2 regions of the Cellulosimicrobium sp. SL-1 genome follow, and region 2 is predicted to be linked to the other one. Evidence: predicted binding sites of a transcription regulator. Region 2 holds the regulator's gene; the other holds the start of a gene.
What was found. The regulator HrcA, encoded in region 2, represses chaperone genes, less so after heat shock. The targets are predictions, from matches to a motif close to TTNGCACTCGNNNNNNNCGAGTGCNAA.
Positions count from the first base shown of each region.

Region 1 (7,853 bases), on a different contig from region 2:
CGTCGACCCGCGGGCCGGTCACGTCCCGGGCGCGGTGAGCGCCCCGACGACGGGCAACCTCGCCGCCGGCGGGACGTTCCTCGACCCGGACGCGCTCCGCGCGCGCTTCGTCGCGCTCGGGGTGGCCGCGCAGCCCGGGAGCACGACCGAGGGCGCCGCCGGGGAGGGGCAGGCGTCGCGCCCCGTCGGGGTGTACTGCGGCTCGGGCGTCACCGCCGCGCACGAGGTCGCCGCGCTCGCGACGCTCGGCGTCGACGCGGCGCTCTACGCGGGGTCGTGGTCGCAGTGGTCGAACGACCCCGACCGCCCCGTCGCGACCTGACGCACGCCGCGCCTCCCGCACCGCGGAGCGCGCGCAGCCCCCGGACGCGACGAGGCGGCACCCCGGTGGGGTGCCGCCTCGGCTCGGACGGTGCGGGACGGGCTCAGAGGACCTCGGCGACCTGGTGGAAGTCGAGGCGCGCCTGGCGCGGGAAGTGCGCGCCCTCGTCGGCCGGGTAGCCCACGTTGATCGCGACGAGCGTGCGCCAGCCCGACTCGCCGAAGAACTCGGCGTCGATCCCGGCGGCGTCGAAGCCCGTCATGGGGCCGACGGACAGGCCGGCGGCGCGCAGCCCGACGATGAGGTAGCCGATCTGGATGAGGGCGTTGGTGCGGGCCATGCCCTCGCGCAAGTCGGCCTGCGGGTCGAGCTGCTCGGCGATGCCCTCGCGGAACGGCGCGAGCGTGCCGAGGTGCTGGTGGAACGACGGGTCGGCGGCGGCGACGATCGTCACCGGCGCGGCGAGCGTCTTGTCGCGGTTGAAGTCCGCCATGTGCGCGCCGAGGCGCTGCTTCGCCTCGGGCGTGCGCACGACGAGCAGCCGCAGCGGGAGGGTGTTCATCGCGGTGGGCGCCCAGCGGACGAGGTCCCAGGCGGCCTGGATCTGCGCGTCCGTGACGGGCTCGTCCGAGAACGCGTGCGTGGTGTGCGCCGCGCGGAACAGGCGGTCCGCGGCCTGCGCGTCGATCGCGAGCTGGTCGGCCTGCTCGCTCGGCGCGGCAGAGGACTCGATGAGGGTGTCGGTGCTCATGACTGGCACAAACAGTTGAACCCTTGATCATCTTCCGAGCAGACGGTGTGACGTGCGCGACACGGACGGTCCGGCCCCCGCGCGCGACTACCCTGGACGCCATGGTCCCCACTGCTCCCGCGAGCTCCGGCGAGCCCCTGGTGCTCGGCATCGAGACGTCCTGCGACGAGACGGGCGTGGCGCTCGTCCGCGGTCGCGAGCTGCTCGTCGACACGGTCGCGAGCTCCATGGACGAGCACGCGCGCTACGGCGGGATCATCCCCGAGGTCGCGTCGCGCGCCCACCTCGAGGCGATGATCCCCACGCTCGAGCGCACGCTCGGCACGGCCGACGTCGACCTCTCCGAGGTCGACGCGATCGCCGTCACCGCCGGGCCGGGCCTCGTCGGCCCGCTGACCATCGGCGCCTCGGCCGCGAAGGCCCTCGCGCTCGCGCTCGGCAAGCCGCTCTACGGCGTGAACCACGTCATCGGCCACGCGGCCGTCGACGAGCTCGTGCACGGCGCGTTCCCCGAGCGCGTCATGGCGCTCGTCGTGTCCGGCGGGCACAGCTCGCTCCTGCTCGTGGACGACGTCGCGACGGCCGTCACCGAGCTCGGCTCGACGCTCGACGACGCCGCGGGCGAGGCGTTCGACAAGGTCGGGCGCCTGCTCGGCCTGCCGTACCCCGGCGGCCCGCACATCGACCGCCTCGCGCGCGAGGGCGACCCCACGGCGATCCGGTTCCCGCGGGGCCTCACCGCGCGCAAGGACCAGGAGAAGCACGCGTACGACTTCTCGTTCTCGGGCCTCAAGACGGCCGTCGCGCGCTGGGTCGAGGCCCGCCAGGACGCGGGGGAGGAGATCCCCGTGCACGACGTCGCCGCCTCCTTCGCGGAGTCCGTCGCCGACGTGCTCACCGCCAAGACCATCGCCGCGTGCGAGCGGCACGGCGTCTCGACGCTCGTCGTCGGCGGCGGGTTCAGCGCGAACTCCCAGCTGCGCGACATGGCCGCGGAGCGCTGCGCGGAGGCGGGCATCGAGCTGCGCATCCCGCCGATCCGCTACTGCACCGACAACGGGGCGATGATCGCCGCGCTCGGCTCGGCCGTCGTGCGGGCGGGCGTCGCGCCGTCGAGCCTGGACATCGGCGTCGACTCGTCGATGCCGCTCACCGTCACGCACGTGTGACGGCCCGGCCGGGTCACAGGGGCCGGCCGGCCCGCATCTCGGCGACGAGCGAGCGCACGACGGCGTCCAGCTCGCCCCCGTGGCGCCGCGCCACCGCGCGCTGCCGCTGGTAGGACGCGCCGCGCCGCACGATGGTGCGCACGCCGTCGAGCTCGTCGAGGCAGCCGAGGCGCGCCGCGACGGGCTCGAGCTCGACGAGCAGCCGCCCCACGGCGTCGGTCACGAGCTCCTCGTTGCCCTCGCGGTCGAGGATGATGATCGCGTCCATGCCGTAGCGCGCCGAGCGCCACTTGTTCTCCTGCGCGTACCACGGTGGGATGCTCGGCAGCTCGCGCCCCTCGTCGAGCATCGTCGAGAAGTGCTCGACGAGGCAGTGCGTGAGGGCGGCCAGCGCCAGGAGCTCGGAGATGTTCGTGACGCCGTCGCAGATGCGCGTCTCGAGCGTGCCGAACTGCGGCGCGGGCCGCAGGTCCCACCGGACCTCGTCGAACGCGTCGATGACGCCGGTGTGCAGCATGTCGGCGACGTAGCCCTCGAGCTCCTCCCACGTCCCGAACTGGAACGGCAGGCCCGCGGTCGGCAGCTGCTGGAACATGAGCGCGCGGTTCGACGCGTAGCCGGTGTCCTTGCCGCCCCAGAACGGCGAGCTCGCCGAGAGCGACTGGAGGTGGGCGAACGTCGTGAGCATCGCGCGCTGGATCGGCAGCACCTTGGCGCGGTCCTCGATGCCGACGTGCACGTGCACGCCGTAGATGAGCATCTGCCGCCCCCACCACTGGGTGCGGTCGATGAGCGTGGTGTAGCGCTGCTTGTCGGTGACCTTCTGCTGCGCCCAGCGCGCGAACGGGTGCGTGCCCGCGCTCATGAGCTCGACGCGCAGCGGGTCCGTCACGGCGCGCAGCTCCTCGACCGAGCGCTGCAGGTCGCGGCCGGCCTCGCCCACCGTGCGGCACACGCCGCTCACGACCTCGACGGTGTTGAGCAGGAGCTCCTGCTTGATCGACGGGTGCGGCCCGCCGTCGGCCGGGCGCACGGCGTCGAGCACGGTCTGCGCGACCTGCCGCAGGTCGCCCGAGTCGGCGTCGACGAGCGCGAGCTCCCACTCGAGCCCGACGGTCGAGCGCTCCGAGCGGGCGAAGGGGATCGCCGTGCGGCGCGGGAGGGCGCTCACCGGAGCCCGTCCTGCCCGGCGCCGGCCGGGGGAGCGGAGAGCGGCTCGACGACGAGCACCTGCTGGGAGCCGCCGACGCGCGTGAGGAGGATCGTGGCGGTCGCGTCGCCCGTGAGGGCGAGCTGCCGGCGGAGCTGCTCCGGCGTGACGGCGGTGCCCCGCTTCTTGATCGTCAGACGACCCACGCCGCGCTCGCGCAGGTAGGAGCGCAGCCGCTTGAGGCCGAACGGCATGGTGTCGAGCACGCGGTAGCCGCGCGCGAGCCCGTCCGCGAGCCCCGTCGCGTCGAGCGGCGCGGGGGAGTCGGTGGTCACGTACGCGATGGTCCGGTCGAGCAGGCGACCGCCCAGCCCGCGCGCCGCGTGGGCGACGAGCCCCGCGCGGATCACGGCGCCGTCGGGCTCGTAGAGGTACTGCCCGACGGCGCCCACCTCGGGCACCACGTCCGCGTCGCCCGGGCGGTGGGCGATCCGGCGCGTCGTGGTGCGCGCGGTCCCGTCGGGCCCGGTCCACGACGACAGGACGAGCGCCGAGCGGCCCGGGCCCTCGGGGGCGAGCGGGCCGAACCAGAGCCCGGCCTCCACGACGTCCCCGTCGACGGACACCCACTCGGTCTCGGCGTCCTCGGGCAGTCCGGCGTGGGGGATGCCCGGGCCGACCTTGATCCCGACCGCGGGCACGCGCTCGCGCAGCGCCCACACCGCGTCGAGCGGCGGGGCGTAGGCCTTCGGGTCGAACACGCGCGTGCCGGCGCGCGTGCGGCGCGCCGGGTCGGCGTACACGCCCTCGATCCGCTCGCCCTCCAGGTCGAGCGCGAGCCCGTCGCCGTGGCGCACCTCGGCCTCGGGGAAGTGGCGCAGGTTGACGGTCGCGATCGCCGCGGTGAGCTCGTCGACGTCGGTCGCGAGCACCTCGAGCTCCGCGGCGGCGAACGCGAGCGCGTCGACGCCGATCCCGCTCGTGAGGTCCGCGACGCGCCGGATCCCCGCCTCCTGGTACCGCCGGGCGTGCAGGCCCGCGACGACGAGCCGGCTCGCCTGCTCCAGCCCCGCCTGCGTGAAGAGCATGCCGTCGGCGAACGCGCCGAGCTTGCCGTGCGCCGCGGCGCGCAGCCGGGACTGGGTGAGGGCCGCGGCGGCCAGGTCCGGGTCGACGCCCTTCGCGCGCAGCCCTGCCGAGAGCACGAGCGCCTGCTGCTCGTCGTACGGCGGGAGCGCGCCGAGCAGGGCCCAGCCCTCGGGGCTGAGCAGCTTGGTGAGCGTGGCGGCGTCCATGGCGTCGATCCTTCCACGGGGGCCGGGGACCACGCGCAGCCGGAGCCCGGATCGTCCGCAGGGCGGACGTTGGCACTCGCCTTGACCGAGTGCTAACCGGGACCTAGATTTGAGACGTGCCGCCACCGCTCGCGGAGGCGGCACCACGTGCGACCAGGCTGTCCGGCACCCGCGACGACGGCCAGCCGGTGCGCTCGACCCATCCGTTGCAGTTCTCACCGCGAAAGGGGAGGTCCGACGTGTCGGTCCCCATCAAGCCGCTCGAGGACCGGATCGTCGTGAAGGCCCTCGAGGCCGAGACCACGACCGCATCCGGCCTGGTCATCCCGGACACCGCCAAGGAGAAGCCCCAGGAGGGCGAGGTCCTGGCCGTCGGTCCGGGCCGTGTCGACGACAACGGCAACCGCGTCCCGCTCGACGTGACCGTCGGCGACAAGGTCATCTACAGCAAGTACGGCGGCACCGAGGTCAAGTACGGCGGCGAGGACTACCTCGTCCTGTCCGCGCGCGACATCCTCGCCGTGGTGGTCGGCTGACGCCGACCCGGTTCAGCAGCAGGGCCCCGCGACCGTCGGTCGCGGGGCCCTGCTGCGTTCCGTGGCCGGTCGCCCCACCGGTGGTCCCACGGGTCGTGCGCACGTGCGCCCGGTACGACGTCGGACCGGGGCCGTGCAGGTCTGCTGGTGGCGCGGAGGCACCGAGGACGGTGCCCGGGGAGGGGTGCGTCAGCCGGTGCGGCGGGCGCCGCCCGCGAGGATGGCGGCGCGCTCGTCCTCGCTCAGGCCGCCCCACACCCCGTACGGCTCACGCACGCGGAGCGACTGCTCGCGGCACTGCATCATCACGGGGCACGAGTGGCAGATCGCCTTCGCGGCCTCCGCTCGCCGTCGTCGCGTCGAGCCGCGTTCACCCTCGGGGTGGAAGAACAACGTGTCGTCCGCGTCGCGGCACGAACCCTGGTACTGCCATTCCCACAGCTCCATGACGGGCCCGGGGAGCCTCGAGATCTCTGCCATGCCGAACAACCTACAAGCGTTGCAAGGGTTGTTCAAGTCCCCTGTGAGGAAAAAGTGAACGAGCAGGTTGAACCGCTCGTGGAGCGGTGCGGGTCTGCTCAACCGCGTCGGCTGGTCCTGCCGCGCTGACGCGATCGGCGGCGCCCGGCGCGTTTGCGCGTGCAGCGAACAAATACGGCACGGGTCTGGCGCGAAGGGTGCACGACTGTGACCTCTACGAGGTGGCGAGACGGGTGCCCGCTCGGCAGAATCGATCCATGACCTCAGTCCGGTCCGCCCCCGACCCCGAGGGAGCCCGACCGAGCATGACCTCGTCCCCCGGCCTCGCCGTCGCCGCCGTCGCGCGCCGGCTCGGCGTCGCGCCCGCGACCCTGCGCACCTGGGACCGTCGCTACGGCCTCGGCCCCTCGCAGCACCGGGCCGGCTCCCACCGGCGCTACACCGACGACGACGTCGCTCGCCTCGTCGTGATGCGCCGCCTCACGCTCGACGGCGTCGCGCCCGCCGACGCGGCCCGCGCCGCGCTCGCCGCCGACGAGGAGGAGCTCGCCGCGAACCGTGGGGCGATCTCCTTCGACGACCGCGGCGCCGACGGCGCGGGCGACCTCGACGCCGACGAGCCCGAGGCCGACGACGAGGCGCCCGAGCCGCCGCCGTCGCGCCCGTTCCTGCGCGCCGTCCCGGGGGGCGAGCCCGCACGGGCCGCCGGTCCCCGTCCGGTCGGCGTCCGTGAGGGACCGCGGCCCACGCGCGTCTCCGACGTCGTCGACGCGGCGATCGCCTACGACCAGCGCGCGTGCGACCGGCTGCTACGCATCCCGACGGGCGGCGACCCGGCCGCGTGGTGGTCCGACCTCGTCGAGCCCGCGCTCGAGCGCCTGGCCGAGCGCACCGTGCTCGCCGGCCCGGGCGAGGTGCCCGAGGTCGTGCTCGCCAACGCGACGCTCGTCGCGCTGCGCGAGTACACGCAGGCGAGCGAGGACGCGATCGTGGCCGCCGGGGGGCCGCCCCGGAACCACCCGAGCCGCATGCGGCGGATCGTCCTCGTGTTCGCGGCGCCCGACGAGCCGCTCCCGCTGGCCGCGCACGCGCTCGCCGCGTCGCTCGCCTCGCACGGCGCGATGGCGCGGATCGTCACCGGGCCCGCGAACGTGCACCGCACGCTGGAGATCGTGACGATGGTGCGGCCGTCCGCGGTGGCGATGGTGACCACGCAGGCGCGTCCCGACCTGGGCATCGTGCACGCCGCGCACGACGCGAACCCGAGCCTGCCGTTCTTCGTCGGGCTCCCGAGCGACCAGGCCGCGGAGGAGCTCCCGCTCGCCGCGACCGTCCACCGGGTGCGCAGCTTCACGGGCCTCCTGCACGAGCTCCTCGCCGTCGTGCGCTGAGCCGTCCGCGGGGCCGCCCGGCCGGGTGCGGCGCGCGCCTGCCCGCCCACGTGCCTCCCGCCCGTCCGTGCCTCCCGGGCCCCGGGCGGGCGGGGACCGGGCGGGAATACGGCGAGGGCCCCCGGCGTAGAATCCTGGTGTGACCGCCTCGCCCGTCCCCGCCGCCGTCCCCGACCGTGACCCCTTCGGATTCCTGGGTCTCACCTACGACGACGTCCTGCTGCAGCCCGGCTACTCGGACCTGGCGCCGTCGGACATCGACACCACGACGCGCCTGACGCGCGAGATCTCGATCCGCGTGCCGCTCGTCTCGGCGGCCATGGACACCGTGACCGAGTCGCGCATGGCCATCGCGATGGCGCGCCAGGGCGGCATCGGCGTGCTGCACCGCAACCTCTCGATCGAGGACCAGGCGCTCCAGGTCGACCTGGTGAAGCGCACGCAGACGGGCATCATCGACAACCCGGTGACCATCGGGCCCGACGCGACGCTCGAGGAGCTCGACAAGACCGCGGGCGAGTACCGCATCTCCGGCTTCCCGGTGCTCGACGCCGAGCGCCGCCTCATCGGCATGGTGACCAACCGCGACCTGCGCTTCACGCCCGTCGCCGAGTGGGCGACGACGAAGGTCGACGAGGTCATGACGCCCCAGCCGCTCATCACGGGCCCGGCGGGCATCTCCCGCGAGGAGGCGACCGCGCTCCTGCGCAAGCACAAGCTCGAGCGCCTGCCGCTCGTCGACGCGGACGGCCGCCTCAC
Region 1 is NZ_JAACJC010000001.1:119,244-127,096, forward strand. It holds gene GWJ10_RS00595 (sulfurtransferase) at 1-322, shown strand, start outside; gene GWJ10_RS00600 (malonic semialdehyde reductase) at 426-1,073, opposite strand; gene tsaD (tRNA (adenosine(37)-N6)-threonylcarbamoyltransferase complex transferase subunit TsaD) at 1,175-2,242, shown strand; gene GWJ10_RS00610 (glutamate--cysteine ligase) at 2,256-3,413, opposite strand; gene GWJ10_RS00615 (SAM-dependent methyltransferase) at 3,410-4,687, opposite strand; gene groES (co-chaperone GroES) at 4,927-5,223, shown strand; gene GWJ10_RS00625 (WhiB family transcriptional regulator) at 5,413-5,703, opposite strand; gene GWJ10_RS00630 (MerR family transcriptional regulator) at 5,961-7,094, shown strand; gene guaB (IMP dehydrogenase) at 7,234-7,853, shown strand, end outside.
Region 1: groES (co-chaperone GroES) is a predicted target of HrcA. The motif match lies at 4,757-4,783, and genes of this name have one in related genera.

Region 2 (7,853 bases):
AGTCGAGCGCGACCTCGACGCGGGGCAGTCGCGCCCGCCGGGCCTGCTTGGTCGCCGTGCGGACGGTCGCGAGCCACCGCGCGCGGGACTTCGCCGCGCGCTCGCCGCGCCACACGACGACGGAGCGCTCCGCCTGCCACGGCACGACCACGTCGACGCCGATCTCCGTCGCCGCCTCGATCGCCATCTCGTCGCGGTCACCCTTGGCGAGCGCCTGGACGAGCGTCACGACGACGTCCGGCGCCGGCTCGCGGTCCACCTCCTGCACGAGGAGCGTCACGCGGCCCGACTCGGCGTGCTCGACGACGCACCGCAGCCGGAGCCCGTCGCCGTCGACGACGTCGACGCGCTCCCCTGCGCCGCGCCGCTGCACGACGCCCGCGTGCCGGCCCTCCGCGCCGTCGAGCACGTAGCGGTCGCCGGGCGCGACGCCGTCGGTCCCCGTCTCGGCGAGGAACACCGGAGCACTCATGCCCGCGCCCCGCTCAGCGGCCGGAGAGCTTGTCGCGCAGGCGCGAGAACACGCCCGGGTGCGCGGCGGCGAGCCGGGGCTCGGGCCGCTCCTCGCCGCGCAGCGCGGCGAGCGAGCGCAGGAGCTGCTCCTGCTCGGGGTCGAGGGCCGTCGGCACCTGGACCTCGATGTGGACGTTGAGGTCGCCGCGCCCGCTGCCGTGCAGGTGCCCGACGCCGAGGTTCTTCAGCGTGACGATCTGGTTCGGCTGCGTGCCGGGGCGCAGGTCGATCTCCTGGAGCCCGTCGAGCGTCTCCAGCTCGAGCACGGTGCCGAGGGCGGCCGCCGTCATGGGCACCTGGAGGGTGCAGTGCAGGTCGTCGCCGCGGCGCACGAACGTGTCGTGGTTGCGCTCGCGGATCTCGACGTACAGGTCGCCCGCGGGGCCGCCGGCCGGGCCGACCTCGCCCTGCGCGGTGAGCTTGATGCGCGTCCCCGTGTCGACGCCCGCCGGGACGTTGACCGTGATGCTGCGGCGGCTGCGCACGCGGCCCTCGCCCGAGCACTCCGCGCACGGCTCCGGGACGACGGTGCCGAAGCCCTGGCACGCGGCGCACGGCGCGCTCGTCATGACCTGGCCGAGGAACGAGCGCGCGACGCGCTGGACCGTGCCGCGGCCGTGGCACACCTCGCACGTGCGGGGCGAGGTGCCCGGGCGGCAGCAGGTGCCGCCGCACGTGCCGCACACGACCGCCGTGTCGACCTGGAGCTCGCGCTGCGCGCCGAACGTCGCCTCGGAGAGGTCGATGTCGAGCCGCACGAGCGCGTCCTGGCCGCGGCGGGCGCGCGGGATCGGCCCCTGCTGCGCCTGGGCGCCGCCGAAGAACGTCTCGAAGATGTCCTGGAAGCCGAACCCGCCGCCCATGGGGCCGCCGCCCCCGCCGCCGGGGGCGCTGGGGTCGACGCCGAGGTCGTACTGCTGGCGCTTCTCCGGGTTGGACAGCACCTCGTAGGCGCGCGCGACGTCCTTGAAGCGGTCGCCCGCCTCCTCGCCCGCGACGTCCGGGTGCAGCTCGCGCGCGAGCTTGCGGTACGCCTTCTTGATCTGGTCCTGGCTGGCGTCACGGGCCACGCCGAGGATCTCGTAGTAGTCGCTCACACGTCACTCTCTGCTGGTGCGGGTCGTGAGGCCGGCGCGCGGCCGGTCGGGAGGGGTCGGGGGTGGTCGTCGAGCGGGCCCGCCGCGGGCGGGGAGACCGCGGGGCTCACGTGCCGAGCACCCGTGACAGGTAGCGCGCGACCGCGCGCACCGCCGCGATGGTGCCGGGGTAGTCCATGCGGGTCGGCCCGATCGAGCCGACGAGCGCGACCGTGTCACCGTCGTTACCGTAACCGGTCGTCACGACGGAGGTCTCCGCGAGGCCCTCGAGCTGGGTCTCGCGACCGATCCGGACGCTCACGCCCGACTCGGCGGCCATCTCGGTGAGCAGCCCGAGCAGGACGACCTGCTCCTCGAGCGCCTCGAGGACGGGGCGCAGCGCGTGCTCGAACCGCATGCCCGCGCGCGCGAGGTTGGCCGTGCCCGCGAGGACGAGGCGCTCCTCGCTCTCCTCCGCGAGCGTCTGGGCGACGAGGTCGCCCACCGCGCGGACGAGCGGGGCGTCGTCGGGGTGGAAGCTCTCGGTCACGGCGGCGAGACCGGGCGCGAGGTCCGTGAGGCGCTTGCCCGCGGCCGCGGCGTTGAGCCGTGCGCGCACCTCGACGAGGGTCCCCTCGTCCGGCAGGCTCGCGACCTCGAGCGTGCGCTGCTCGACGCGGCCCGTGTCCGTGATGATGACGACCAGGAGGCGCGACTCGCCGACGGGCACGAGCTCGAGGTGGCGCAGGCCCGACCGGCTCAGCGAGGGGTACTGCACGACGGCGACCTGGCCGGTGAGCTGGGCGAGAAGGCGCCCGGCGCGCGCGATGACGTCGTCGAGGTCCACGCCCTCGGACAGGAAGGTCTCGATGGCGCGCTTCTCCGGCGCGGACAGCGGCTTGACGCCCGAGAGGCGGTCCACGAAGAGCCGGTAGCCCTTGTCCGTCGGGATCCGGCCCGCGGACGTGTGCGGCTGCGCGATGTACCCGGCGTCTTCGAGAGCCGCCATGTCGTTGCGGATCGTGGCGGGCGAGACGCCGAGGCTGTGGCGCTCGGTGAGCACGCGCGACCCCACGGGCTCGCGCGTGAGGACGTAGTCCTCGACGATGGCCCGCAGCACCTCGAGCCGGCGCTCCTCGCTCACGTCCACCTCCCGCGTGCCGCACCGTCGCCGCCCGGGCGGGCGTGCGGGCGTCGGCACTCCCGACCTCCGAGTGCCAATCCTACGCGTCCGCGCGGCCCGTCCGGCGGTCCTCCGCTCGTCGCGAACGCAGGTCGAGGAGGCCGACGACGAGCGCGACCGCGACGAGGCCGATCGTCACCAGGAGCGCGCGCCCGGTCGCGTCCGCGGCCGAGTCGCCGCTCGCGAGCCCGCCGTAGTAGACGGACAGGACCACGGAGATCCCGACGGCCGACCCGATGCGCTGACCGAGCTGCAGCATGCTGCCCGCCACCCCGGCCCGGCTCACCGGCACCTCGGACAGCGTGAGCGTCTGGTTCGGCGCGATGACCGTGCCGCTGCCCGCGCCCGCGACGAGCAGCGCGACCGCGAGCGCCGGGCCGACGGCGCCCGGGTCGTCCCCGAGCGTGCGCACGACGACCTCCGCCGCGACCACCCCGACGAGCACGAGCACGACGCCGCCCACGACGAGCTCGCGGCCCCAGCGCGCGACCCAGCGGCCCGAGAACCACGCGGACACGCCCGACGCGACCGCGAACGGCGTGCCGACGAGCCCCGCCTGGAGCGGCGTGTACCCCAGCTCGTCCTGGAGGTAGAGCGTGACGACGAGGAAGATGCCCGTGAACCCGGCGAAGTACGCGAGGCCGAGCAGCGCGCCGTTGCGGAAGGACCCGAGCCCCACGACCTGGGGGTCGAGCACGGCCTCGCCCGTGCGCCGCTGGTAGCGCCGCTCCCACCCGACGGCGGCCACCACGGCGGCCGCGGCCGGCACGAGCCACCACCAGCGCGACGCGTCGTCGCCGCGGCCCGTCGTCGTGACGAACGGCATCATCACGCCGAGGGTCGCGGCGCCGAGCAGACCCAGCCCGACGAGGTCGAGCCGGCGCGGCCCGCGCGCCGCGCCCGAGCCGGTGCGCGGTGGCCCGGGCACGAGGCGCCACGCGAAGGGCAGGAGCACGGCGACGACGGGGATGTTCACGAGGAACACCCACCGCCACCCCGTCTCCGGGCCCGCCGCGGCGATGATGAGCCCGCCCAGCAGGGGCCCGAGCGCCGTCGAGACGCCGATGGTCGCGCCGAACATGCCGAACGCGCGCCCGCGCTCGTACCCGCGGAACTGCTGCTGGATGAGGCCGACGACCTGCGGGTTGAGGACGCCCGCGCTCACGCCCTGGAGCAGGCGCGCGACGCCGAGCCACGTGTCGGTCGGCGCGAGCCCGGACGCGAGGCTCATGAGCGCGAAGCCCAGGAGGCCCGCGATGAAGAGCGGGCGTCGTGCGCCTGCGTCGCCCAGGCGCCCGGCGGGCACCAGCGCGAGCCCGAACGCGAGCGTGTAGCCGGCGACGACGAGCTGGAGCTGGGTCGGGCCCGCGTCGAGCGACGACTCGATCGACGGCAGGGCCACGTTGACGATCGACACGTCGAGAGTCGTGATGAAGCCCACCGCGAGGCAGACCGGCAGCACGCGCCAGCGGTTCGGGTCCGGCTCCGCGCGCTGCTGGCTCATCGGTCCGTGGTACCACCCCGCCCCGGGGGCGCGCGCGCCGGGAGCCGCCGTGCGCGGCCGGGCCGGGCGCCCGGGACCTCCCCGCGGGAGGCCGATCCCGCGACGCACGGGGCGATCTCGGTGGTGAGCGGCGGACGCTGGCCTAGGGTGACGCCGTGTCCTTCGACCGCTACGGCTCCGACGTCCTCGGCGGCACGCCCGCCCCCACCCACCACCGCGCGCGGCCCGTGTCGCGCCCGCAGCCCGCGGAGCGCGGCCTCGTCGTCGAGGAGGTGCAGACCGGGTGGGTCGGGGCCGTCGTCCGGGTCGAGAAGTCGGGCGGCATGCACGTCGTCGTGCTCGAGGACCGCGCGGGCCGGACCCGCACGTTCCCGCTCGGTCCGGGCTTCTGGGTGGACGGCGCGCCCGTCGAGCTCACCCCGCCCGTCACCTCCCGCGCCCCCGCCGCGCCGACGCGCACGGCCTCGGGCTCGCGGGCCGTCGTCGGGCAGCGGGCGCGCGTCGCGCGCGGGAGCCGCATCTGGGTCGAGGGCAAGCACGACGCCGAGCTCGTCGAGAAGGTGTGGGGCGACGACCTGCGCGTGGAGGGGGTCGTCGTCGAGCCGCTGCACGGCGTCGACGACCTCGCGGCGGCGCTCGCCGACTTCGGCCCGACGCCGCAGCGGCGCGTGGGCGTGCTCGTGGACCACCTCGTGCCCGGCAGCAAGGAGCGGCGGATCGCCGACGAGGCGCTGCGGCGCTCGCCCGCGGGCACGGTGCTCGTGCTCGGGCACCCGTACGTCGACGTCTGGCAGGCGGTGAAGCCGGCCCGGATCGGCCTCGAGCGGTGGCCCGTGATCGAGCGCGGCACCGAGTGGAAGCGCGGGATCCTGCGCGAGCTCGGCTGGCCGGCGGAGAGCGCGGAGGACGTCGGCCGCGCGTGGCAGCGCATCCTCGGCACGGTGCGCACGTACGCCGACCTGGAGCCGTCGCTGCTCGGGCGCGTCGAGGAGCTCATCGACTTCGTCACCGCGCCCTGACCGGTCGCGGGCGCGCGGGACGCACCCCGCGCGTGAGGTACCGCGCGCGAGACGCACCGCGCCCCGGTACCGACGGGCGGTACCGGGGCGCGGCGACAGCGTCGGCCGGGTCTCAGGCGGCCGGCACGCCGCCCGTGAGACGGCGGTAGGCGTAGCCGACGGCGACGTAGCTCAGCGGGATCGTCACGAAGAGCCCGAGACCGCACGGGATCGCGCCGAGGATGTTGATCCCGACGAGGGCGAGCAGGAGCAGGAACACCTGCCCGAAGTTCTTCGCGACGAGCGAGAAGCTCGTGCGGATCGCCGTGATCGCGTCGACGCCCTGGTCGAGCGCGACGTAGTACACGAACGCCGAGAACAGCAGCATCGCGAGCCCGGGCAGGACGCACAGGACGAGCCCGATGCCGGACAGGACGCCGACGATGAGGGCGGCGAGCAGCACGTTGAGCACGTTGCCGATGCGGAAGAACGCGGCGACGTCGGGTCGACGCCCGTCCACCTCGTCGAGCGCGCCGCGCGTGAAGAACGCGGTGATGAGGTAGCCGATGGCGGTGCCGACGATCCCGAGCAGCACGCTCGTGAAGGTGAGGCCGCCGAGGGCCGCGAAGTTCGTGTCCGAGTAGTCGAACTGGTCCTGGAACTGGTCGAACCCGCCCGTGATCCAGCTCCACGCGATGTTGACGGCGAGGAAGATCAGCGCGACGAGGATCCACGGCCCCAGGTTCGACGTGACGCGGCGCCACCCGTAGGAGATCGCGTCGCCGACGCCGAACGCCGGGCCCGAGTAGCCGGGCTGGCCCCCGTACCCTCCGGCGGCGCCCGGGTACGACCCGGGCGGCGGCGGGTACCCCCCGGCGGGGGGCGGGTATCCGCCGGCGGGCGGCGGGTACGCACCGGACGGGGGCGGGTACGCGCCCGGCGGGGGCGTCGCCGGTCCCCCGGCCGCGCCGTCCGGCGCACCGGTCGGCGCGCCGTAGGCACCCGGTGCCCCGTACGCGGGCGGGCCCGACGGCGGTGCGGCCGGGTCGTGCGGCGCTCCCCCGCCCGGGCCGTACGGCGAGGCGGGCGGGACGTCGCCGCCGGACGGGGCGGCGTCGGGCCGGTCGGGTCCGGGACCGGACGGTGGCGTGGCGTCCGGTCGCGGGCCGCCCGCGCCGTCGGCGGGGGTGTGCTCGTCGTCGCGGGGCGGCTCGCCGCCCGGGTTCGTGGGGTCGGTCATCGTGCACCTCGTTCCTCGTCGTCACGTGCTGCGGGCTGCACGCTCCGTCGACGTGCTGGGTCCACCTTGGCGGTTCCCGGCCCGGACCGCGCGGCGAGCACCGCGGCCGTCGCACGGCGGCGGGCAGGATGGTGCCGCCGAGGGGCCTCGTCCCCGCGGGGCGCGCCCGGGTCGCGGTGGACCCGGGCCGACGTCACTCGTCCGTGATCGTCCGGACGACCGTGTCCGCGAGCAGCCGCCCCCGCAGGGTGAGCACGGCACGACCGGCGACCGCTGCGCGGCCGTCGAGCAGCCCGTTCGCGACGAGCCCGGCGACGGCGTGGCGTCCCGCCGGGGAGAGGACCGCGAGGTCGAGACCCTCGCGCAGCCGCACGCCGAGCATCGCCTGCTCGAGCCGGCCCTCCGTGCGCGTGAGGAGCTCGCGCCCCGCCGCGGGGCTCGTGCCCGCCTCGAGCAGCGCCGCGTACCGGCGCGGGTGCTTGACGTTCCACCACCGCACGCCGACGCGGGCGTCCTCGGGCGACGCCCCTGCAGGCGCGGCGCCGGTCGCCGCGACGTAGGAGTGCGCACCGGGCCCGATCCCCCACCAGTCGTCGCCGCGCCAGTACGCGAGGTTGTGGCGGCAGCGGTCGGCGTCGGTACGGGCCCAGTTGCTCACCTCGTACCAGGTGAGGCCGGCCGCCGTGAGCAGCTCGTCGGCGAGCTCGTACTTCGTGGCCTGGTCGTCCTCGCTCGGGAGCGCGACCTCCCCGCGCCGCACCTGGGCGGCCATCTTCGTCCCCGCCTCCACGACGAGCGCGTACGCGGACACGTGGTCGACGCCGGTCGCGAGCGCAGCCTCGAGGCTCGCTCGCCAGTCGTCGAGGCTCTCCCCCGGCGTGCCGTAGATGAGGTCGAGCGAGACCTGGAGGCCGGCGTCGCGCGCCCAGCGCACGACGTCCGGGATGCGGCGCGGGTCGTGCGTGCGCTCGAGCGTCGCGAGCACGTGCGGCACGGCGGACTGCATGCCGAACGACACGCGCGTGAACCCGGCGGCCGCGAGCTCGGCGAGCGACTCGGGCGTCACCGAGTCCGGGTTCGCCTCCGTCGTCACCTCGGCGTCGGGGGCGAGCCCCCACGCGTCGCGCACGCCACCGAGCAGGCGGACGAGGTCCCCGGCAGGCAGGAGCGTGGGCGTGCCGCCGCCGACGAAGACGGTCGACACGGGCCGCTCGGGCAGCCTGGCGTCGTGCAGCACGCGCGCGGCGAGGTCGATCTCGCGCAGCGCCGTGCTCGCGTACGAGGCCTGGCTCGCGCCCCCGCCGAGCTCGGACGCCGTGTACGTGTTGAAGTCGCAGTA
Region 2 is NZ_JAACJC010000005.1:146,824-154,676, forward strand. It holds gene GWJ10_RS09150 (16S rRNA (uracil(1498)-N(3))-methyltransferase) at 1-472, opposite strand, end outside; gene dnaJ (molecular chaperone DnaJ) at 486-1,610, opposite strand; gene hrcA (heat-inducible transcriptional repressor HrcA) at 1,717-2,733, opposite strand; gene GWJ10_RS09165 (MFS transporter) at 2,813-4,276, opposite strand; gene GWJ10_RS09170 (DUF3097 domain-containing protein) at 4,432-5,295, shown strand; gene GWJ10_RS09175 (hypothetical protein) at 5,408-6,514, opposite strand; gene hemW (radical SAM family heme chaperone HemW) at 6,708-7,853, opposite strand, start outside.